DNA from 4 places in the Streptomyces cyaneofuscatus genome. Region 1 is predicted to be linked to each of the others. Evidence: riboswitches for the same ligand, from Rfam matches in the RefSeq annotation. Region 1 holds a riboswitch; each other region holds the start of a gene.
The links. A riboswitch is a leader RNA that binds a small molecule or an ion and turns the genes downstream of it on or off. The one in region 1 is predicted to bind cobalamin.
Positions count from the first base shown of each region.

Region 2: it holds a riboswitch for cobalamin, as region 1 does, so the genes downstream of both, R2B67_RS34230 (ABC transporter substrate-binding protein) here and R2B67_RS04705 (CoA-acylating methylmalonate-semialdehyde dehydrogenase) in region 1, are expected to answer to the same signal.
Region 3: it holds a riboswitch for cobalamin, as region 1 does, so the genes downstream of both, R2B67_RS23240 (ABC transporter substrate-binding protein) here and R2B67_RS04705 (CoA-acylating methylmalonate-semialdehyde dehydrogenase) in region 1, are expected to answer to the same signal.
Region 4: it holds a riboswitch for cobalamin, as region 1 does, so the genes downstream of both, R2B67_RS10465 (ribonucleoside-diphosphate reductase subunit alpha) here and R2B67_RS04705 (CoA-acylating methylmalonate-semialdehyde dehydrogenase) in region 1, are expected to answer to the same signal.

Region 1 covers NZ_CP137002.1:1,133,910-1,139,695, reverse strand. The annotation lists gene R2B67_RS04710 (acyl-CoA dehydrogenase family protein) at 1-587, opposite strand, end outside; gene R2B67_RS04705 (CoA-acylating methylmalonate-semialdehyde dehydrogenase) at 584-2,086, opposite strand; cobalamin riboswitch at 2,313-2,491, opposite strand; gene cobF (precorrin-6A synthase (deacetylating)) at 2,633-3,451, shown strand; gene R2B67_RS04695 (hypothetical protein) at 3,602-3,799, opposite strand; cobalamin riboswitch at 4,325-4,515, shown strand; gene metE (5-methyltetrahydropteroyltriglutamate--homocysteine S-methyltransferase) at 4,694-5,786, shown strand, end outside.
Region 2 covers NZ_CP137002.1:7,732,256-7,738,041, reverse strand. The annotation lists gene R2B67_RS34235 (FecCD family ABC transporter permease) at 1-676, opposite strand, end outside; gene R2B67_RS34230 (ABC transporter substrate-binding protein) at 784-1,836, opposite strand; cobalamin riboswitch at 1,898-2,084, opposite strand; gene R2B67_RS34225 (beta-ketoacyl-[acyl-carrier-protein] synthase family protein) at 2,189-3,412, opposite strand; gene R2B67_RS34220 (acyl carrier protein) at 3,409-3,690, opposite strand; gene R2B67_RS34215 (acyl-CoA dehydrogenase family protein) at 3,779-5,786, opposite strand, start outside.
Region 3 covers NZ_CP137002.1:5,269,543-5,275,328, forward strand. The annotation lists gene clpS (ATP-dependent Clp protease adapter ClpS) at 1-39, shown strand, start outside; gene R2B67_RS23225 (DUF2017 domain-containing protein) at 87-698, shown strand; gene R2B67_RS23230 (amino acid permease) at 1,020-2,465, shown strand; gene R2B67_RS23235 (M67 family metallopeptidase) at 2,642-3,064, shown strand; cobalamin riboswitch at 3,083-3,261, shown strand; gene R2B67_RS23240 (ABC transporter substrate-binding protein) at 3,301-4,296, shown strand; gene R2B67_RS23245 (FecCD family ABC transporter permease) at 4,293-5,333, shown strand; gene R2B67_RS23250 (ABC transporter ATP-binding protein) at 5,365-5,786, shown strand, end outside.
Region 4 covers NZ_CP137002.1:2,507,924-2,513,709, forward strand. The annotation lists gene R2B67_RS10455 (carbon starvation CstA family protein) at 130-2,355, shown strand; gene R2B67_RS10460 (YbdD/YjiX family protein) at 2,352-2,555, shown strand; cobalamin riboswitch at 2,747-2,869, shown strand; gene R2B67_RS10465 (ribonucleoside-diphosphate reductase subunit alpha) at 3,004-5,418, shown strand; gene R2B67_RS10470 (ribonucleotide-diphosphate reductase subunit beta) at 5,418-5,786, shown strand, end outside.

The DNA.
Region 1 (5,786 bases):
AACGAGAGCCCCTCGTCGTCCCGTTCGACGAGGAACGCGGAGATCCCGCCGGGCCCGTCCTCGCCGGTGCGGGCCAGCACGATGTAGAGGTGGGTGGCGCCCGCGCCGGAGATGAACTGCTTGGTCCCCGTCAGCACGTAGTGGTCGCCGTCGCGGACCGCGCGCGTGCGCAGCGCGGCCGCGTCGGAGCCCGCGCCCGGTTCGGTCAGGCAGTAACTGCCCAGCTGCTCCATGGTGCAGAGCTCCGGCAGATACCGGCCGCGCTGGACCTCGGTGCCGTACTGGTCGACCATCCAGGCGACCATGTTGTGGATCGAGAGGTAGCCCGCCACCGACGGGCAGCCGGTGGCCAGGGCCTCGAAGACGAGGACCCCGTCGGAGCGGGACAGCTCGGAGCCGCCCAGGTCCTCCCGTACGTACACACCTCCGAGGCCGAGCCCCGCCGCCTTCCGCAGGACGTCGACGGGGAAGTGCTTGTCCTGGTCCCAGGCGACGGCGTGCGGGGCCAGGTGTTCCTGGGCGAAGTCGAGTGTGGTCTCGACGACCGCGAGCTGGTCGTCGCTGAGCAGGGTGGTCACGGCAGTCATCCCATGGTCGGAATCGTGAAGCTCGCGCCGTCCCGGATCCCGGAGGCGGGCCAGCGCGAAGTGACGGTCTTGGTACGGGTGTAGAAGCGGATGGCGTCCGGCCCGTGCTGGTTGAGGTCGCCGAAACCGGACCGCTTCCAGCCGCCGAACGTGTGGTACGCCACCGGCACGGGGATCGGCACGTTGACGCCGACCATGCCCGTCTCGACCCGGCGGGTGAAGTCGCGGGCGATGTCGCCGTCGCGGGTGAAGAGGGCGACGCCGTTGCCGTACAGGTGCTCCGAGGGCAGCCGCAGGGCCTCCTCGTAGTCCGCCGCACGCACCACGCAGACCACCGGGCCGAAGATCTCCTCCTGGTAGATCCGCATGTCCGGGGTGACCCGGTCGAAGAGCGAGGCGCCCGCGAAGAAGCCGTCCTCGTGGCCTTCGAGGGTGAAGTCGCGCCCGTCCACGACCAGTTCGGCGCCCTCCTCGACACCGAGGTCGACATAGCCGCGTACCCGGTCCACCGCGTCACGGCCCACCAGCGGCCCGAAGTCGGCGTCCGGGTCGTCCGAGCGCCCGATCCGCAGCTCGGCGATCCGCTCGGTGAGCCGGGCCACCAGCGCGTCGGCGGTCTCCTCACCGACCGGCACGGCCACCGAGATCGCCATGCACCGCTCACCCGCCGAGCCGTAACCGGCGCCGATCAGCGCGTCCACCGCCTGGTCCAGATCGGCGTCCGGCATCACGATCATGTGGTTCTTCGCCCCGCCGAAACACTGCGCCCGCTTGCCGTGGGCGGCGGCCGTCGCGTAGATGTGCGCGGCGATCGGCGTCGAGCCGACGAAGCCGAGCGCCTTGACGCGCGGGTCCTCCAGCAGGGTGTCCACGGCCTCCTTGCCGCCGTTGACGACGTTGAGGACCCCGGGCGGAAGCCCCGCCTCCAGGAACAGCTCCGCCAGCCGCAGCGGCACCGACGGGTCCCGCTCGGACGGCTTGAGGATGAAGGCGTTACCGCAGGCCAGAGCCGGTGCGGCCTTCCACAGCGGGATCATCGCGGGGAAGTTGAACGGGGTGATGCCCGCGACCACGCCGAGCGGCCGGCGCAGCGAGTGGACGTCGATCCCGGCGCCCGCGTTGTCGCTGAACTCGCCCTTCAGCAGATGCGGCACCCCCGCGGCGAACTCCACCACGTCCAGGCCGCGTGAGAGGTCGCCGTGCGCGTCGGCCACGGTCTTGCCGTGCTCGGAGGAGAGCAGCCGGGCCAGGGAGTCCTTCTCCTTCTCGACCAGCTGGAGGAAGCGCAGCAGGACGCGGGCCCGGCGCTGCGGGTTCCACTCGCCCCACTCGACCTGCGCCTGTGCCGCGTCGGCGATGGCCGCCTCGGTCTCGGACCGGTCGGCCAGCGGCACCCGGGCCTGCACCCGGCCGGTGTTGGGGTCGTAGACATCGCCGTACGTGCCCGAGGTGCCGGGCGTGTGCTTGCCGCCGATGAAATGGGTGAGTTCGCGGACCATGGAAACCTGCTCTCGTCGGTGAGATCGTCAGGAGAGATCCGGGGATGGCGCACGGCTGCCACCGGCCCACGCACCGGTCGGGTGCGCGGGGGCGCGGAAGGGCTGCCGCCAGGGGGGACGCGAAGGGCGGGGCCGTCAGGGGGCGGGGAGAACCGCTCGCCGGGACGTGCCTGCGGGGCCGTGGGTGCGGACCGGTGCCATGCGTGTCTGCTCCATCCTCGTGGAAACACGGAACAATCCCGTGGCCGGTATCCTGACTCCCGGATCAGCGCGCGCCCTCATGCCTTCCCGACGGCTTCTGCACCGTCAGTGGCGTGTCCTGCGAGGACGAACTCCCCGGTCACAGTGGCGGGACCGCGCCGGAATCGCACCGGCTTCCCTGACACCACGGGCCTTCGAGGCGCCCGGCACCATGCCGGTCGCCCCTCTGCTCACGAACATATAGTTGGACGTCCTAGTAAGTCCACCCCGCCTCGCCCCGGCCTCCGTCCCGAGGCCTGGCGCGATCGCGCGCCCCGCACCCCGCTCCTGGCATGATCGGCCGACATGAGCGACGCACCACGGCACATCCTCGTCATCGGCATGGGCGCCGGCGACCCCGACCACCTGACCCTCGCCGCGGTGAAGGCCATGCGCAGGGCGCAGGTCTTCTTCGTGCTCGGCAAGGGCCGGGAGAAGGAGTCCCTGACCCGGCTGCGGCGGGACATCCTGGCCGAGCACCTCACCGGCCCCTACCGGGTCGTGGAGGCCGAGGACCCCTGGCGGGACCGTACCCAGGACGACCGGGGGCGCTACACCTCGGCGGTGCACGACTGGCGCCACCGCCGCGCCGACATCTGCGAGCGGCTGATCATCGAGGAGCTGGCGCCGGGGGAGACCGGCGCGTTCCTGGTGTGGGGCGACCCGTCCCTGTACGACAGCACCCTCGCGATCCTGGAGGACATCCGGGACCGGGGCACGGTGGAATTCGGCCATGAGGTGATCCCCGGGATCAGCAGCGTCTCCGCGCTCGCCGCCCGCCACCGCACCTCCCTGAACCAGGTCGGCCGCCCCATCCACATCACCCCCGGGCGGCGGCTCGCCGAGGGGTTCCCGGACGACGACGGCGACATCGTGGTGATGCTCGACGGCCACGAGAGCTTCACCCATCTGACGGGCAGGGGGCTGTGGATCTACTGGGGCGCCTACATCGGCACCCCGGACGAACTCCTGGTCTCCGGGCCGCTCGACGAGGTCGCCGAGCGGATCAGCCGGGTGCGCGCCGAGGCCCGCGAACGGCACGGCTGGATCATGGACACGTATCTGCTGCGCCACCGGCCGGAGGGTGCCGACCTCGGGGCGGGCCCACGCGGCACGGACAGCTGAGGCGGCAGGCACGGACAGCTGAGGGGCCCCGGCCCGCGAGCGGGGGCCCGGACAGGTGAGCGGGTGACGTGACGCAGGGCGGCGGGTCGCGTCGAGGCGCGGGCGGCCGCCGCACCCCGGACACGTCCTGGTCGCCGGACCGGCCGGAGGTCAGCTCCGGGACTCGTGCGCCCGGATCACTCCGAGCCCATGACCGAGGCTCGGGCACTCGGCGGTCAGGTCGTTCCCCCGCACCAGATAGTTGTGCACGCGCCCGTCCGTGGGGCGCTCGACGGCCCGGTACAGCGTGCCGTTCACGGTGATCGTCCAGTCGTCGCCGTCCTGAGCCCACCCGACTGTCTTCTTCATCTACTGCTTCTCTCGCTCATCGCCGCCGTGGGTCGGCGGCCGTGTATTGGCAAGAAGAACGGCCTGTGACCCTCGGTGGTTCCGGCTCGCCTACGCCATTTGGTTACATCTGAGTCACCGTGCCACCACGACCTGACCGTGAGTCAGCGAACCGGCGACGAACGGCGGAACAGGGCGAGGAGGGCCGGCGCGCGCACTGCCGCCCGGGGGAGGAATGCCGACGCGAACCGCCTGCCCAGGGGGGAAAACCGGCGCGAACTGCCTGCCCGGGGCCGGATCGTGCCAGGATGCCGGATCCGGTCCCGGGCAGTGTTCCAGGAGCGCCCGCTCCGCGCCCCTGTGCCGACCATTCGGTGCCACCTGCCGGTTCGGATGGGTGCGCGGACCGTTCCAATGCCCTTCTTCACCCGTTCGGAGGACGTTCCTCGGCAGTTCGGGACGTGACCGGAGGCCGTGTCTCATATCACCGTCCGAAGTGTGAACAACGGTGTGCGCCCGGCGGTCGTCCCCTTAGGGTGGCCGGTGCAGCTGGTTCGCCCTGTCCGCCAGGCAGGGTGTCGTAAGAGGGAACCCGGTGGGAATCCGGGACTGCCCCGCAGCGGTGAGCGGGAACGACCGCCGTCATACGCACTGGACCCGGCCGGGTCTGGGAAGCGACGGCCAGTAGGTGTCTGCCCCCGGCAGACGTGCCCGCGAGTCCGAAGACCTGCCCGTTGCCCGCACGCGACCGTTCGCGTGCGGAGTTCCCGGTGACCTCGTGGGCGGGTCGGCGTAACCGTCGGGTGGACGGACACGGTCAAGCGTGTCGCGTTTTCCGCCCGGTTCGGTCACCCCTTCGCGCGTCCGCGTCCCGTCCCGGGATCAGCTGGAGACATGCTCGCGAAGGAGAGTCACGTGACAGCGAAGCCCGCAGCCGCGGCAGCACGGGCCACCGTGTACGGCTACCCCCGCCAGGGTCAGAACCGTGAACTGAAGAAGGCCATCGAGGGCTACTGGAAGGGCCGCGTCGACGCGGACACCCTCCGGCGGACCGCCGCCGAACTGCGCAGGGGAACCTGGCAGCAGCTCGCCGAGGCCGGAGTCCACGAGGTGCCGACCGGTGATTTCTCGTACTACGACCACGTCCTGGACACCAGTGTCATGGTCGGCGCTGTCCCCGAGCGGCACCGCGAGGCGGTCCGTACCGACGCCCTCGACGGCTACTTCGCCATGGCCCGCGGTACGCAGGACGTGGCCCCGCTCGAAATGACCAAGTGGTTCGACACCAACTACCACTACCTCGTGCCCGAGTTGGGCCCGGACACGGTGTTCACCGCCGACTCCGCCAAGCAGGTCGCCGAGCTGAAGGAAGCCCTCGCGCTGGGCCACACCCCGCGCCCGGTCCTCGTCGGCCCGGTCACCTACCTCCTGCTCGCCAAGGCGGCCCCCGGGATCGCCGCCGACTTCGAGCCGCTGACCCTCCTCGACCGGCTCCTGCCCGTGTACGCCGAAGTCCTCGCCGACCTCCGGGCCGCAGGCGCCGAGTGGGTGCAGCTGGATGAGCCCGCCCTCGTCCAGGACCGCACCCCGGCCGAGCTGAACGCCGCCGCCCGCGCCTACCGCGAGCTCGGCGGCCTCACGGACCGGTCCAAGCTGCTCGTCGCCTCCTACTTCGGACGGCTCGGCGAGGCGCTTCCGGTGCTCGCCAAGTCCCCGGTCGAGGGGCTCGCGCTGGACTTCACCGAGTCCGGCGCCGCGAACCTCACCGACCTCGCGGCGGCCGGCGGCCTGCCCGGCAAGCGCCTAATCGCGGGCGTCGTCAACGGCCGCAACATCTGGATCAACGACTACGAGAAGTCGCTCGCCACCCTGGGCACGCTCCTCGGCCTCGCGGACCACGTCGATGTCTCCGCCTCCTCCTCCCTCCTGCACGTCCCGCTGGACGCCGCCGCCGAACACGACATCGACCCGCAGGTCGCCCGCTGGCTCGCCTTCGCCCGCCAGAAGA
Region 2 (5,786 bases), 6.6 Mb from region 1:
GCGTACGAGCGTGGGCCAGGCAGACGACCAGGCATACGGCGAGAACGGCGGTGCACAGGGCGACCTCGCTCCAGCCGACGCCGCTGAGCGAGCCGAGCAGCCAGAACAGCACCCCTCGGGTCTGCTCGGCGTCGGCCGAGGTCATCACGACGAACGAGGTCAGGGCGGAGAAGAGCTGCATCGCGGCGACCCCGGAGAGCACCACCCGGTCGGTGGTGGAGCCGAGGGTGTGGCTGAGCAGCAGGACCAGGGCGAACGAGCAGATGGCCCCGACGAAGGCCCCGGCCGACAGCGACACCGCTCCCCCGCCGACGCCGAGGACGACCACCACGACCGCCCCGGTGGAGGCCCCGGAGGAGACGCCGAGCACGAAGGGGTCGGCGAGCGGGTTGCGTAGCAGCGACTGCATCACCGTGCCGCACACCGCGAGCCCGGCACCGCACACGGCGGCGAGCAGGGTGCGGGGCATGCGCAGGTTCCAGATGATGCCGTCGCGGATCGGGCTCAGCTCCGAGGCGCCGAAGCCGAGGTGGGAGGCGACGGCGGACCAGACGTCGGGGACCGAGATCCGGGCGGGCCCGATCGTGACGGCGACGGCGATGGAGAGCAGCAGGAGCAGGAGTCCGCCGGTCCAGAGGAGCACCGCGAGCGGGCCGCCGCTCCAGACCGGGCCCACCGCGGCCGACGCCTTCCGGTCCGCGGTCTTGTCCGAGTCCGCGGCCTCCTTCGGGTCCGTGGCCTCCTTCGGGTCCGTGGCCTCCTTCAGTGCCGGGTCACCGCTGCTCACCCCGCGAGCCCGAAGTCGCGCAGCCCCGCGGCGACGCGCTCCAGCCCCTCGACCGTCCGGATGGTCGGGTTCATCGCCTGGCCGCTGAGCAGCACGTACCGCCGGTTCTTGACGGCGTCCATGGTCCTGGTGACCGGGTTGGACTCCAGGAACTCGATCTTCTTCTCGGCGCTCTCGGCGGTCTGCATGGTGCGGCTCAGGTCGCCGATGACCAGGACGTCGGGGTTGCGGTCGGCGACGGTCTCCCAGCTGATCTGGGGCCATTCGTCGTGGGTGTCGTCGAAGACGTTCTTCGCGCCGAGCTCCCGGGTGATGACGCCGGGGGCGCCGCAGCAGCCCGCGAGGTAGGGGGCCTTGGAGTCGGAGAACCAGTAGAGGAGGGATGCCTTGGATCCGTCGATGCCGTCGGTGGCCTTCGCCACCCGCGCCTGGAGCTTCTTCACCAGGGCGTCGCCGCGCTCGGGGACGCCGAACACCTGGGAGAGCTCCCGGACTTCGGTGTAGACGCTGTCCATGGTGAGGGGTGCGGTACGGGCTCCGTCGCCGCCGCCGCTGTTGTCCTTGCCGATGCAGTCGGCGGGCGAGATGTAGGTGGGGACGCCCAGCTTCTCGAACTGTTCGCGGGGTGCGACGCCGCCCTTGGCGAGGGTGGAGGCGAAGGAGGCGGAGAGGAAGTCGGGCTCCTTGTCGAGGACCTTCTCCGACGAGGGCCGGTTCTCCGATATGCGCTCGACGCCCTTGTTGGCCTTCTCCAGGCCCTTCATCACCGGGTCGCTCCAGGTCGCGGTGCCCGCGAGCCGGTCGGCGAGGCCGAGCGAGAGGAGGATCTCCGTCGATCCCTGGTCGACCGAGACGGCCCGCTGGGGCGGCGCCTTCACGGTGACGGTGCGCCCGCAGTTCTTCAGCGTGAGCGGGAAGCCGTCGGCCTTGTCGCCGCCGCCGTCGGCGGAGGAGTCGGTGGTCCCGCCGCCGCAGGCGGTGAGCAGGACGACGCCCGCCGCGAACAGGGCGGCGGTGCGTATCGGGGCAGGGGTGGCCTTGGACAGCACGGAGGACCTCGGTGTCTCTGGGCCCAGCCGCGGAGCCCGTCGTACGGTTCCCGTGCCCCGGTGCGGGGCGCGGGTGCCAGCAGGTCTTCGGACTCGGGTTCGTCCGGGCGGGACGCCTTCCCGGAGCACGTGTGCGCTCCAGTGGCCGTGGCCCCGCCCGTCCCCCTCACCGCTGCGCGTCAGTTCCGGTCTCGCACCGGATTCCCTGACCCCGTCGCTGGGGTTCGACTGGCCCCGGCAAGCTATCACGGGTCTTCGCGCAGCTCAGAGCCGGTGCGCGGACCGCTCCCCCGGTGGGCCGGTGCGGCGCGGGATCGTCCCGCCGCACCGGCCCGGCAGCTGGCGAGGCGGCTTACGGAGCCTGGAGCGCGATCACCGCGTTCTGTCCGCCGAACCCGAAGGAGTGGCTGACGGCCCGTCGTACGGGCACCTCGCGCGGGGCCTTGGTGACGCAGTCGATGGCGAACCCGGGGTCGGGGGCGTCCAGGTTGGCGATCGGCGGGACGATGCCGTGCTGGAGCGTCAGGACGGTCAGCCCCGCCTCGATGGCTCCGGCCGCCCCCATGCAGTGGCCCAGGACGCCCTTGGGGGCGGTGACGGGCGGACGGTGCGGGTAGGCCCGGCCGATGAGGGCGGCTTCGGTCGCGTCGTTCAGGGGGGTCGAGGTCCCGTGCGCGTTGACATGGCCGACCTCCTCGGCCCGCCACCCCGCGTCGGCCAGCGCCGCGTCGACGGCGGCCTCGGCGACCGCCCCGGAGGGGTGCGGGGAGGTCGGGTGGTGGGCGTCGGTCGTGGCGCCCGTACCGGCCAGCAGCGCCCGGGGGGCGGCTCCCCTGGCCCGGGCGTCCGCCGCCCGCTCCAGTACCATGATCGCGGCGCCTTCGCCCATGACGAGCCCGGCCCGGTCGGCGGCGAAGGGGCGGCAGAGGCGGGCGGGGTCCCCGTCCCGCAGGGCCGCCGCGCCGGAGCGGGCGAAGCCGGTCATGGCGACCGGGAAGACGATCGACTCGGTGGCTCCGGCGATCGCGATGTCGCACTGCCCGAGCGCCAGCATGTCGCGGGCCGCCGAGAGGGCGGTCACCCCGGAGGAACAGGCCGTGCAGGGGGCGAGGCTGGGGCCCGTGGCCTTCATCTGGATGGCGATCTCGGCCGCGGGCATGCTCGGGATGGTGAGCAGGATGCCCGAGGGCGAGGTGGCCTCGGGGCCGCGCCGCTCCAGGGCGACGGCCTGTTCGGTGAGTCCGGCGGATCCGCCGCTGCTGGTGCCGACGACGACGGCGACGCGGGCGCCGTCCCAGTGGGCGGGGTCGAGCCCGGCGTCGGTCACCGCCTCCCGTGCGGCGAGGACGGCGAACTTCACGTACCGGCCCATACGGAAGGCGGTCCGGCCGCCGACCGCGTCGTCCAGGTCGATGCCGGAGACCGTACAGGCGAAGTCGACGGCGCAGCCGTGCAGTTCGGGGACGGTGCGCGCGAAGGACTCCCCGCGGCAGACCCCGTCCCAGGTGGTGTCGGTGGTGTGGCCGGCCGGGGTGATCATCCCCAGGCCGGTGACGGCGATGGCGGGTCGGTTCATCGGGTGTTGCTCACCGGCACCGCACTGCCTGCCGCCTCGCCGCCGACGGCCGCGTCGATGAACGCGGAGATGTCGGCGAGCGTGGCGTCCTTGTAGAGCTTCTCGGAGTCGGCGGCGACCCCCAGGGTCTCCTTGATGATGACGGCGAACTCGGCGACCGCCAGGGAGTCCATCTCCAGGCTGTCCATCGTGGACTCCGGCAGGATTTCGGCTGCGGGCACCTTGAACGTCTCGGTCAGCACCTCGGTGATCTTCGGGTGGATGCTCTGGCTCTTCACGGTGTTTCCTCTCATCGGCGGCCTCATGGACGGCGGGTGGTGATACGCACAGGCCCACCGCCGAAATAACTGGAGTATGCCCCTCCGGTTACGCCCTGGGGCGAACCGATTCGTCTGCGCTCACCTGCGGCTTCTCGAACCACCGGGAGAGCATCGACGTGGTTCCCCAGTACGCCAGCAGCACCCCGCGGGTGCCGAGCGCCGCCACCTTCTCGCGCAGCGGGCGCCGCCGCTTGCTGCCGCAGGCGGGCCGCCGGAAATCCGCCGTGCGGAGCCCGGTCGCGCCCGCCTTGCGCCCCACCGCTCCCCCCGGCCTGCGGCGCTGGTGCCAGGAGCCGTCCGGATCGTCGTACGCGTCCGCGTAGCCGGGTCCGGCGATCGGCCAGTCCGACATCAGGCGCTCCGGCAGCGCGAACGACTTGACCAGGTCGGGGGCGTGGAGGGCCACGGTCGCGATGAGCCGCTCCACCGCGTCGGGCAGCGAGGACACCTGTTCGGCAGTCAGCCGTCCGGCTGCCAGCAGGTCACCGCTGTTGCGGGCGATCCAACGGAGGGCGAAGAGCCGGTGCAGCTCGGTCAGCCGCTCGCGGGCCGCACCTGCGGGCAGGGCTGCGGCAGCCTGCTCGTACGCCTCGCTCGCCTGGCGGTAGCCGTACGCCTCCACCCCGCGCAGCGCCGGACCCGAGGCCGCGTTCCACCGGCCGAGCGGGTCGCCGGGCGGGGCGGCGCTGATCCGCTCCCGGGCGCGGTCGAACCAGATGTCCTCCACGGCCGCGAGCAGCCGGCCCAGGAAGCGGGGGTCGTCCAGGTCGCCGGGGCCCTCCGCCTCCTCCTCGTCCCGGACCGTGACGCTGAACAGCATCTCGGCGGCGGCCTTGGCGTGGACGGCGAGGTTGTCGCCCTCGGCGGTGATGGCGCCCTCGATGCCGGTGAACAGCTCGGTCATGCCGTTGTTCTCCAGCAGCCCTTGCGCGCCGCACCGCTCCCGGCACTCGACGATGACGCCGCGCGCCTGCCAGGTGATCCACCCCTTGGCGACGGCGACCAGGCGCTCGGCCTCGTCCCGGTCGGCGGCGGGGGCGGACTCCCAGCGGTCCAGGGCCCTGCGGTGGAGGAGGCTCATCGCGAAGACGGTGGCCATCGCCGCGGCGAGGGGGCCGTGGTGGGTGCGGTGCGCGTAGACGGGCACCCGTCGCGATCCCCGCGATCCGGAGACCAGTCGGTGCCCCGCATACCGGATGGCGAGGGCGAGGGTGACCCGGGCGGAGCCCACCGCGCAGGCGCTCATGGAGAGCTTGCCGGGGGTGACCCGCCCGATGGAGAGGAGGAACCGCCTTCTGCGGTTGGCCAGTTCGCTGGTGAACCGCCCGTCGGCACCGATCCGTCCCTGCTCCCCGGCGAGCAGGGCCTTGCGCGGGACGAAGTACCGGTCGAAGGAGGTGAGGCAGTGGTCGACCGGGGAGCCCATGCGGGCGGGCAGCCGCCGTACCCGTACGCCGGGCAGGGCGCTGACGGCGTCGGTGAGCGGGGCGAGGAAGAGGAAGACGCCGTGGTCGGTCCCGTCGGCGAGGAGGCGGGCGGCCACCACTCCGGTCTTGGGGCCGCCTGCGGGGCTGGTGTTGGGCATGAACTTCTGGGCGCCGGAGTTCGGGGTGTGCAGGACGAAGCCGTCGCGTTCGCGGTCGTACGTCGCGGTCGTCTCGACGGCCGCCGCGTCGTTGCCGTGCGCCACCTCCGTACAGAGGAAGGTGCCGATACTCCGCAGCTCCAGGAAGTCCGAGAGGTCGCGCAGCGTGCCCGGATCGTGGTCCAGGAGACTGCCGAGGAAGAGGTTGTAGTGGATGCCCGCGACGGTGGTCAGCGCCGGGTCGACCGGGCCGAGCCATTCGTGCAGCGCGGCCAGGGCGCGGGGGTCGGCGGCCAGCCTCGCGCCGCTGTCCAGTGCGTCGTTGAGGATGCGGAGCCGGTGGTAGGAGAGGGCGAGCCGTTCGTCGGGAGTGCCGCCACCGGATCGACGAAACGGTTCTGTTGTGAGCAGCCGTCGCCAGAAGCCGTGCTCCTGGCGGAAGTTGTCGCCGTAGAGCACTCGGGTGAGC
Region 3 (5,786 bases), 4.1 Mb from region 1:
TACGGGCTGTGGGCCACCCTCACCCAGGACCGCAACTAGAACCCCTTCAGCGCCCCTGCCCCGTTCGACCCACCATCGGAGAATCCATGGCCGGCCATTTCGAGGCCACCCCGGGCGGCGGCGCGGCCGTCGCGCTCGACGAGGTCGAGATCTCGATCCTGCGCTCCCTCGCCGTGCAGCTGCTCGAACTGATCGGCCCGGGCGAGACGCCCGCCGACGGCGAGGATCCGCTCGCCGCGCTCTTCGCCGAGGGCCCCAGCAAGCCGCCGTCGGACCCGGCCCTGGCCCGGCTCTTCCCCGACGCGTACGGGGGTCCCGACGGGGCCGCCCCCGAGGAGAAGTCCGAGGAGGAGCTGCGGGCGCTGTCCGCCGAGTTCCGCCGCTTCACCGAGAACGATCTGCGCTCCCGCAAGCGCGAGGACGCCCTCGCCGTCGTCCGGACGCTGGACGCGCTCTCGCCCGACGGCAGCGGCGCGGCCGTGCTCACCCTCACCGCCGACGAGTGCCGCTCCTGGCTCGGCTCGCTCAACGACCTGCGCCTCACCATCGGCACCCGGCTGGACGTCTCCGACGAGGACGAGGGCGAGGAGGGTTCGCTCTACCGGCTCCCCGACAGCGACCCGCGCAAGCCGATGGTGATGGCTTATCTCTGGCTAGGGGCGCTCCAGGAAACGCTCGTCGAAACCCTGATGCCGTAATCCTCCGGCCCGACCGGTGAGCCGTCCGTGTTCGCTCAACGGACGCTCAGATCCGGGTAATGATCCCGCCAAGACATAAGCGCCATTCGTGGTGGATGGCGCCCCTTGTCCGCTTTTATCTGTGGGGTGCGCCACAGAATGTCCCATGGTGTCCTGTGACGGCCGTGATAAATCTTCACGACGCCCGGGGACGCCACCCCTGTTCCCGGGGCCGCCACCAGCCGGCCGAACGCCGGTGGCACTCCATCCATATCCGGGGGGATCAGGACCTGATCCGCAGCCTTGAGGGCGCGGATCGGCGTGGAGAAAGGCGCACCACACATGACATCGGCACAGGTCGACGAGGGACAGGCCGACAAGGGAAGGCCCGGCGCGGAAGCCGACGGGACCGAGACCGGCGGCGAGGGGTACCAGCGAGGTCTGGGCGCCCGCCAGATCCAGATGATCGCCATCGGCGGAGCCATCGGCACCGGGCTCTTCCTCGGCGCGGGCAAAGCGATCGACCGGGCCGGACCCAGCCTCATCCTGGCTTATGTCCTCGCGGGCCTGGTGATCTTCTTCATCATGCGGGCCCTGGGCGAACTGCTCATGTACCGCCCGGTCTCCGGCTCCTTCTCGGAGTACGCCCGCGAATTCATCGGGCCCTTCTTCGGATTCGTGACCGGCTGGACGTACTGGCTGTTCTGGGTGGTCACCGGAATCACCGAAGTCACCGCCGCAGCCACCTATATGACGTACTGGTGGGACATTCCGCAGTGGCTGTCCGCACTGGTCTTCACCGTCATTCTGTACGGCGCCAACCTGATCTCCGTGAAGCTCTTCGGTGAGCTGGAGTTCTGGTTCTCCATGGTCAAGGTCACCGCGATCGTCGGCATGATCCTCATCTGCGCCGGCGTGCTGACCCTCGGCTTCTCCGACGCGGGCGACACCGCGACCGTCTCCAACCTCTGGAACGACGGCGGGTTCTTCCCCAACGGCATCGGCGGCATGCTGATGACACTCCAGATCGTCATGTTCGCCTTCCTCGCCGTCGAGCTGGTCGGCGTCACCGCCGGGGAGTCCAAGGACCCCAAGACCGTGCTGCCCAAGGCCATCAACACCGTGCCGTGGCGCATCGCCGTCTTCTACGTCGGCGCGCTGATCATGATCCTGTCGGTCGTCCCGTGGTCCACGTTCAAGCCGGGCGTCTCGCCGTTCGTGAAGGCCTTCGAGGAGATGGGGCTCGGCATCGGCGCCGCCATCGTCAACTTCGTCGTCCTGACCGCGGCGCTCTCCTCCTGCAACTCCGGCATGTACTCCACCGGCCGTATGCTCCGCGACCTGGCCATGAACGGACAGGGCCCGCGCGCCTTCACCAAGCTGACGAAGAACGGCCTGCCGCTCGTCGGCACCACCTTCTCCGCCGCCCTGATGCTCGTCGGCGTCTGGATCAACTACCAGTGGCCGGGCGAGGCGTTCAACTACGTCGTCTCCTTCGCGACCATCTCCGGCATGTGGGCCTGGATCATGATCCTGTTCAGCCAGATCCGCTACCGCCGCCTGGCCGACCGGGGCGTGCTCCCGCACTCCTCGTTCAAGGCGCCGGGCGCCCCGTACACCAGCTGGTTCGCGCTCGCCTTCATCGGCATGGTCATCGTGATGATGGCGGTCGACAAGGACGCCAGGATCTCGCTCTACTGCGCCCCGGTCTGGGCGCTCCTCCTGGGCGTCTCCTACCTGGTGCTCAAGTCGCGCAACCCGGAGAACACGGCCTTCGCCAAGCGCTGACCCCGTCCTGGCCAAGCACCGACCCCGAGGGCGGACCCGGCGACCCCGGGCCCACGACCGGCCCTCCTCCCGGACGCCCGGCCGCTCACCCTCCCCCCACGGCCCCGGCGTCCACCATGCGGGCCCTCCCGTACCACCCACCGGTACGCGAGGGCCCGCATGCCTATCCTGGCGCCATGCTGACCATCACCCAGGCGCTCCACGACCAGATCGTCGCCCACTCCCGCGCCGACCACCCCGACGAGGCGTGCGGCGTGGTGGCGGGCCCGGCCGGAACGGGGCGCCCCGAGCGCTTCATCCCGATGCTCAACGCCGCCCGCTCGCCCACGTTCTACGAGTTCGACTCCGGCGACCTCCTCAAGCTCTACCGCGAGATGGACGACCGCGACGAGGAGCCCGTGGTCATCTACCACTCCCACACGGCGACCGAGGCCTACCCCTCCCGCACCGACGTGACGTACGCGAACGAGCCCGGCGCCCACTACGTCCTGGTCTCCACCGCCGACACCGACGGCGCCGGCCCCTTCCAGTTCCGCTCGTACCGCATCGTGGACGGCGAGATCACCGAGGAAGACGTGCAGGTCGTCGAGGCGTACTGAGCACCCGGGTACGTCGCGGAGCCCGTGGTCGGGTCTGGCACACTGCACCCCAGACCCGACCACAGGGCAGCAGGAACCAGGAAGCCGGTGCGAATCCGGCACGGTCCCGCCACTGTGACCGGGCAGCCCTCCCGTACGTACCGACGTACCGGACGGCGGCCCGGAAGCCAGGAACTGGCCCGCTGCCTTCTCCGCATCGACCAGGGGACGCGGAAATCCCCCGGAGAGGCCCCGCCATGTCCCGGCGCACCCCCGCGCTCATAGCCGCCGCCGTGCTGCTCCCGCTCGCCCTCACCGCCTGCTCCAACCCCGAGGGCGACGAGCCCGCCGGGAACAAGGCCGCGGCGAAGAGCGACGGCTTCCCGTACACCGTCACCAACTGCGGTGTCACCACCACCTACAAGGCCCCGCCGAAGCGCGTGGTCACCATGAACCAGCACGTCACCGAGATCATGCTGGAGCTCGGCCTCACCAAGTCCCTGGTCGGCACCGCCTACCTCGACGACAAGGTCCTGCCGAAGTACGCGAAGGACTACGCGTCCGTCCCGGTCATCGCCAAGGAGTACCCCTCCTACGAGCAGGTCCTCGCCAGCAACCCCGACTTCGTCTACGGCGGCTACAGCAGCGCCTTCACCGCCGGCGACGGCCGCGGCCGCGAGGCGTTCGAGAAGGCCGGCATCGAGACCCGGCTCAACACCGAGAGCTGCGCCAAGGCCGACACCCCGATGGAGACCCTCTACGAGGAGATCCGCGAGGTCGGCCGCACCTTCGGCGTCACCGACCGCGCCGAGGCCTGGATCAAGCAGGCCAAGGCCGACAACGCGGCCACCGCCGAGAAGCTCAAGGACCTCAAGGCCCTCCCCGTCTTCGTCTACGACAGCGGCGACAAGACCGCGTTCACCGCGGGCGGCAAGGGCATCGGCAACGAGCTGATCACGCGCGCCGGCGGCACCAACATCTTCGCCGACCTCGACAAGTCCTTCGGGGACGCCTCCTGGGAGAACGTCGTCGCCCGCAAGCCCGAGGCGATCGTGATCTACGACTACGGCGCGACCACCGTCGCCCAGAAGAAGAAGCGCCTCCTGGACGACCCGGCCCTCGCCGACGTCCCCGCCATCAAGAACAAGCGCTTCGCGGTCATGCCGCTCTCCGACGCGGTCCTCGGTGTCCGTGTCCCCGCCGCCGTCGAGAAGCTCGCGGCCCAGCTCCACCCGGCGGCCACCACCTCGTGACCTGCCGCACCCCCGCACCGCGGCGGCTGCTGCGCTACACCCTGGTCGTCGGCGTCCTCGCCGCCCTCCTCGCAGCCGCCGTGGTCGCCGCCCTCGCCCTCGGCTCCGTCCGCATCCCGCCCGGCCAGGTCATCGACATCCTGACCGGCCGGGCGGACGCGAGCCCGTTCCGCACGATCGTCCTGGACGTCCGGCTGCCCCGGGTCCTGCTCGGCATCGTCGTCGGCGCCGGACTCGCCGTCATCGGCACCGTCCTCCAGGCCCTCGTACGGAACCAGCTCGCCGACCCGTTCCTCCTCGGCGTCTCCTCCGGCGCCTCCACCGGCGCGGTCCTGGTCATCGTCCTCGGCATCGGCGCCACCCTCGCCACCACCGTCACGATCCCGGCCGCCGCGTTCGCCGGAGCGCTGCTCTCGCTGCTCCTCGTCTACACCCTGGCGCGCGGCGGGGGAGGCCTCACCACCAACCGGCTGGTCCTCGCCGGGGTCGCCGTCTCCTACATCCTCTCCGCCCTGACCAGCCTGATCCTGGTCACCTCCGCCCGCGCCGACCACCTCCAGGAAGTCCTCTACTGGACCCTCGGCGGCCTCGGCGCGGCCCGCTGGGACATGCTCGCGCTGCCGACGGTCACCCTGATCGCCGGTACGGCCGTGCTCCTCACCCTGGCCCGCCCGCTCGACCTGCTCCTGGTGGGGGAGGAGGGCGCGACCGTCCTCGGCCTGGACACCGCCCGCTTCCGGGCCGCCGTCTTCGTCCTCGCCTCCCTGATGACCGGGGCGCTCGTCGCGTACAGCGGAGCGATCGGCTTCGTCGGGCTGATGGTCCCGCACATGGCCCGGATGGCGGTCGGCGCCGCGCACCGCGCGCTGCTCCCGGTGGTCGCGCTCGGCGGGGCGGTGTTCCTGGTCCTCGCCGACCTGGCCGCCCGCACGCTCGCGGCCCCGCAGGACATCCCGGTAGGCGTGCTCACCGCCCTGACCGGCGGCCCGTTCTTCCTGTGGATGCTGCGCCGCAGGCCGGAAGGGGCCCCCGCATGAGAGCCGTACGTACGCCCGAGGGAGCCCGCCCGTGACCACCCTGCGCACCGAGGCACTCTCGTACGGCGTCGGCGAAGGCCGCCACCTCGTGGACTCCGTCGACCTCACCGCCGCCGACGGCGAGACCGTCGGCCTGGTCGGCCCCAACGGCAGCGGCAAGACCACGCTCCTGCGCTGCGTCTACGGCACCCTGCGCCCCACCCACGGCCGCGTCCTCCTCGACGGCGACGACCTCGCCACCCTCCCCGTGAAGGCCCGCGCCCAGCGCATCGCCACCGTCCCGCAGGACGGCCACGCCGGGTTCGAGCTCACCGTCGGCCAGGTCGTCGCGATGGGCCGCGCCCCGCACAAGCGGTTCTGGGAGGCCGACAACGCCGCCGACACCGCCCTCGTCACCGAGGCCCTCGACCGGGTCGGGATCGCCGCACTCGAACCCCGTACGTTCGCCTCCCT
Region 4 (5,786 bases), 1.4 Mb from region 1:
ACGGCGGTGCGGGGCCGCGCGACACCGGTGACACCTGACCGGAATGCGGACAGGGGTTCCGGAGAGAGCCCACGAGCCCCTAGATTTCGCGCACGTTACGACAGTGATCACGCGAGGGGACGGATCGAAATGCCGGAATCGCCCACACCAGCACCACCGGTTCCACAAGCACCGGGACGGCGGACACTGTCCCCGAAGTCCATAGCCGTATGGAGCCTGGTCGGCCTGGTCGGCGCGATCGGCTGGGCCACCCTCGCGCTCTCGCGGGGTGAGGAGGTCTCCGCCGCCTGGATGCTGGCGGCGGCGCTGGGCTCGTACGCCATCGCCTACCGCTTCTACTCCCGGTTCATCGCCAACCGGGTCCTGAAGGCGGACAAGAACCGCGCGACGCCGGCCGAAAGGCTGGACAACGGGGTGGACTTCCACCCCACCGACCGCCGCGTCCTCTTCGGCCACCACTTCGCCGCCATCGCGGGCGCGGGCCCGCTGGTCGGCCCGGTGCTCGCCGCGCAGATGGGCTATCTGCCCGGCACGATCTGGCTCGTCGTCGGCGTCATCTTCGCCGGTGCCGTCCAGGACATGGTGACGCTCTTCTTCTCCACCCGCCGCAACGGCCGCTCCCTCGGCCAGATGGCGCGCGACGAGATAGGTCCGGTCGGCGGGATCGCCGCGCTGATCGCCGTCTTCATCATCATGATCATCCTGCTCGCGGTCCTCGCGCTGGTCATCGTGAACGCGCTCGCCCACTCGCCGTGGGGCGTCTTCTCCATCGGCATGACGATCCCGATCGCGCTCTTCATGGGCGTCTATCTGCGCATCCTGCGGCCCGGCAAGGTCAGTGAGGTCTCCCTCATCGGCGTCGCGCTGCTGCTCCTCGCGATCGTCGCGGGCGGCTGGGTCGCCGAGTCGTCGTGGGCGGACTTCTTCACGCTGGAGCCGGGCACGCTGGTCATCTGGATGATCGTGTACGGGTTCCTCGCCTCCGTGCTCCCCGTGTGGCTGCTGCTGGCCCCGCGCGACTACCTCTCCACCTTCATGAAGGTCGGCACGATCGCCCTGCTGGCCCTCGGCGTCATCGTCGCGCTGCCGACCCTGAAGATGCCCGCGGTCACCGACTTCGCCTCCAGCGGCTCGGGCCCGGTCTTCGCCGGCTCGATGTTCCCGTTCGTCTTCATCACCATCGCCTGCGGCGCGCTCTCCGGTTTCCACTCCCTGGTCTCCTCCGGCACCACGCCGAAGATGGTCCAGAAGGAGACGCAGATCCGGATGATCGGCTACGGCGCCATGCTGGTCGAGTCGTTCGTGGCGATCATGGCGATGATCGCGGCCTGCATCATCGACCCGGGCCTCTACTTCGCCATCAACGCGCCGGTCGGCGTGATCGGCGACAGCGTCCAGTCCGCCTCCCAGGCCGTGGCCAACTTCGGCTTCACCATCACCCCGGACGCCCTGGCCCAGGCCGCGAAGGACGTCGAGGAGGGAAGCCTGCTCTCCCGGACCGGCGGTGCGCCGACCTTCGCGCTCGGCATGGCGGAGATCTTCTCCGCGGTGATCGGCGGAACCGCGATGAAGGCGTTCTGGTACCACTTCGCCATCATGTTCGAGGCGCTCTTCATCCTCACCACCGTGGACGCCGGCACCCGCGTCGGGCGCTTCATGCTCCAGGACATGCTGGGCAACGCCTACAAGCCGTTCCGCGAGGTCTCCTGGAAGCCGGGCGTCTGGTTCGCCAGCGCCGTCGTGGTCGGCGGCTGGGGCTACTTCCTCTGGGTCGGCGTGCACGACCCGCTGGGCGGCATCAACCAGCTCTTCCCGCTCTTCGGCATCGCCAACCAGCTGCTGGCCGCCGTCGCGCTGGCCGTCTGCACCACGCTGCTCGTCAAGTCCGGCCGCCTGAAGTGGGCGTGGGTCACCGCCGTACCGCTCGCCTGGGACGTGGCGGTCACCCTCACCGCGAGCTGGCAGAAGATCTTCTCGCCGGACGTGAAGGTCGGCTTCTTCGCCCAGCGCGACAAGTACCAGGCGGGCATCGACGCGGGCGAGGTGCTGGCCCCGGCCAAGAACATGGACGACATGCGGACCGTCGTCACCAACTCCACCGTCGACGGGGTGCTGTGCGCGCTCTTCGCGCTCCTCATCATCGTGGTGCTCGTGGACGCCGGCCGGGTCTGCTACAAGGCCATCCGCGACCCGGAGAGCGTCAAGCTGCACGAGACGCCGTTCGTCCAGTCCAAGTTCGTCGCCCCGGCCTCGATCTTCGCCACCAAGGAGGAGAAGGCCGAACTGGTCGAAGCCGGCGTCGGCCCCGAAGGCGGCATCCGCAAGGAGTCGGCGGGAACGGGGAGCCGGACATGACCCTCGCGGACGTACGGCGGGTGGCGGGACGGATCCGCTGGTACGTCCGGGAGCTGACCGGCGAGTCGACGTACGACCGCTATGTGGCGCACGCGAGGGCCCACGATCCGGACACTCCGGTGATGGACCGCCGCGCCTTCGAACACAGCCGCACGGACGCCCGTGAGGCGGACCCCCGCGAGGGCTTCCGCTGCTGCTGAGCACCACCGGCCGATCGGGGCCGTCGCACCCCTCCCAGGGGCGCGACGGCCCCTTTTCGTGCCCGCGCGAGGGGGCCCCTGCGCCTGGCCGATACGGAAAAAGCCGGGCGAAGAAGCCAGACCGCCATACCGACATCTGTTCACGCCGACACAACATGTGGGGGCTTCCTCATCGAGCGCCCCCCACATGTATGCTCGACCTCGCTGTCGCCGCAGGGGAATCCGGTGCGAATCCGGAACTGTCCCGCAACGGTGTGATCAGTGTGCTTTTGCACACCCGAAGTCCGAAGACCTGTCGACAGTGCGTCCGGCTCGACCGAACCGGATGCCAGACGTCCGGGCCTCGCGGATGGGCCGGTGGACGCCGTGAGCAGTGCTGCCTTCACAGGCCTCGTGCTGCCCGGCTCCCCGCTCGCCGCCGGCCCCCAGCCGAGCGAGGGAAAGCCCAGTGACCATCGCGCCCGCCGATCCGGTTTCAGCCACCGAATCCGCTGCCTCCACCACGTCCGGCGAAGGCACGAACGACGGACCCGGGACCGCCCTGCTGCGGACCCTGACCGACCTCACCGTCGATCTGCCCGACACCGACCCCGGACGGGTCGCCGCCTCCGCGCTGCGCGGGCGCAACGCCCGCTCCGACGAGGCCGAGCTGCGCTCGCTGGCCACCGAGGCGGCGGCGGGCCTGATCTCCGAGGACCCGGCGTACTCCAAACTCGCCGCCCGGCTGCTGACCCGTACGATCGCCGACGAGGCGGCGGGCCAGGGCGCCACGTCCTTCTCCGCCTCCGTCGCGGTCGGCCACCGCGAGGGCCTGATCGCGGACCGCACCGCCGCCTTCGTGGAGCTGCACGCCAAGGCGCTGGACGAGCTGGTCGAGCGGACGCTGGCCGAGGGCGCGGACGACCGCTTCGGCTACTTCGGTCTCCGTACGCTGCACAGCCGCTACCTGCTGCGCCACCCGATCACCCGCCAGGTCATCGAGACCCCGCAGCACTTCATGCTGCGCGTGGCCGCGGGCCTCGCCGAGGACGACTCGGTGCGCGCGCTGGACGAGGTCGCCGCGCTCTACGGGCTGATGAGCAAGCTGGACTACCTCCCCTCCTCCCCCACGCTCTTCAACTCCGGCACCCGGCACCCGCAGATGTCCTCCTGCTACCTGCTGGACTCGCCCAAGGACGAGCTGGACTCGATCTACGACCGCTACCACCAGGTGGCGCGCCTGTCGAAGCACGCGGGCGGCATCGGCCTCTCCTACTCCCGTATCCGCGCGCGTGGTTCGCTGATCCGGGGCACCAACGGGCACTCCAACGGCATCGTGCCGTTCCTCAAGACGCTGGACGCCTCGGTGGCGGCGGTGAACCAGGGCGGCCGGCGCAAGGGCGCGGCGGCGGTCTACCTGGAGACCTGGCACGCCGACATCGAGGAGTTCCTGGAGCTCCGCGACAACACCGGTGAGGACCAGCGCCGTACGCACAACCTGAACCTGGCGCACTGGATCCCGGACGAGTTCATGCGCCGGGTCGACGCGGACACCGAGTGGTCGCTCTTCTCCCCCGCCGAGGTCCCCGAGCTGGTCGACCTGTGGGGCGACGAGTTCGACGCGGCCTACCGCGCGGCCGAGGCCAAGGGCCTGGCCCGCAAGACCATGCCGGCGCGTGAGCTGTACGGCCGGATGATGCGGACCCTCGCGCAGACCGGCCAGGGCTGGATGACGTTCAAGGACGCCTCCAACCGGACCGCCAACCAGACCGCCGAGCCGGGCCGGGTCGTGCACTCCTCGAACCTGTGCACGGAGATCCTGGAGGTCACCAACGACGGCGAGACGGCCGTCTGCAACCTCGGCTCGGTCAACCTGGGCGCCTTCGTGGCGAACGGCTCGATCGACTGGGAGCGCCTGGACTCCACGGTCCGCACCGCGGTCACCTTCCTCGACCGGGTCGTCGACATCAACTTCTACCCGACCGAGCAGGCCGGGAACTCCAACTCCCGCTGGCGGCCGGTCGGCCTGGGCGCCATGGGCCTCCAGGACGTCTTCTTCCAGCTGCGCCTGCCCTTCGACTCTCCGCAGGCCCGCGCGCTCTCCACGAAGATCTCCGAGCGCATCATGCTGGCCGCGTACGAGGCGTCCTGCGACCTCGCCGAGCGCTCGGGCCCGCTGCCCGCGTGGTCGGAGACGCGTGCCGCGCGCGGTGTGCTGCACCCCGACCACTACGACACCGAGCTGAACTGGCCGGAGCGCTGGGACGCGCTGCGCGCCCGCGTCGCCAAGACCGGCATGCGCAACTCCCTGCTCCTGGCCATCGCGCCGACCGCCACGATCGCCTCGATCGCCGGTGTGTACGAGTGCATCGAGCCGCAGGTCTCCAACCTGTTCAAGCGCGAGACGCTCAGCGGTGAGTTCCTCCAGGTCAACGGCTACCTGGTGGACGAGCTGAAGAAGCTCGGCGTGTGGGACGCCCGCACCCGTGAGGCGCTGCGCGAGGCCAGCGGCTCCGTGCAGGGCTTCGCCTGGATCCCCGAGGACGTGCGGGCGCTGTACCGCACGGCGTGGGAGATCCCGCAGCGCGGTCTGATCGACATGGCGGCGGCCCGTACGCCGTTCCTCGACCAGAGCCAGTCGCTCAACCTGTTCCTGGAGACGCCGACGATCGGCAAGCTCTCCTCGATGTACGCGTACGCCTGGAAGCAGGGGCTGAAGACGACGTACTACCTGCGTTCGCGCCCGGCGACCCGGATCGCCCGTGCCGCGTCCGGTCAGGCGTCGGCCGCAGCCCCCATTCCCGTACAGCAGGCGTCGGCTCCCGACGCGGACGCCATCGCCTGCTCTCTTGAGAACCCCGAGTCCTGCGAGGCCTGCCAGTAATGAGCACCACCAACGAAGAGAAGAACCTGCTCGACCCGGGATTCGAGCTGACCCTGCGTCCCATGCGCTACCCGGACTTCTACGAGCGCTACCGGGACGCGATCAAGAACACCTGGACCGTGGAGGAGGTCGACCTCCACTCGGACGTCGCCGACCTCGCGAAGCTGTCGCCGGGTGAGCAGCACATGATCGGCCGCCTCGTCGCCTTCTTCGCGACGGGCGACTCGATCGTCTCGAACAACCTCGTGCTGACGCTGTACAAGCACATCAACTCCCCGGAGGCGCGGCTGTACCTGTCGCGGCAGCTCTTCGAGGAGGCCGTGCACGTCCAGTTCTATCTGACGCTGCTGGACACCTACCTGCCCGAC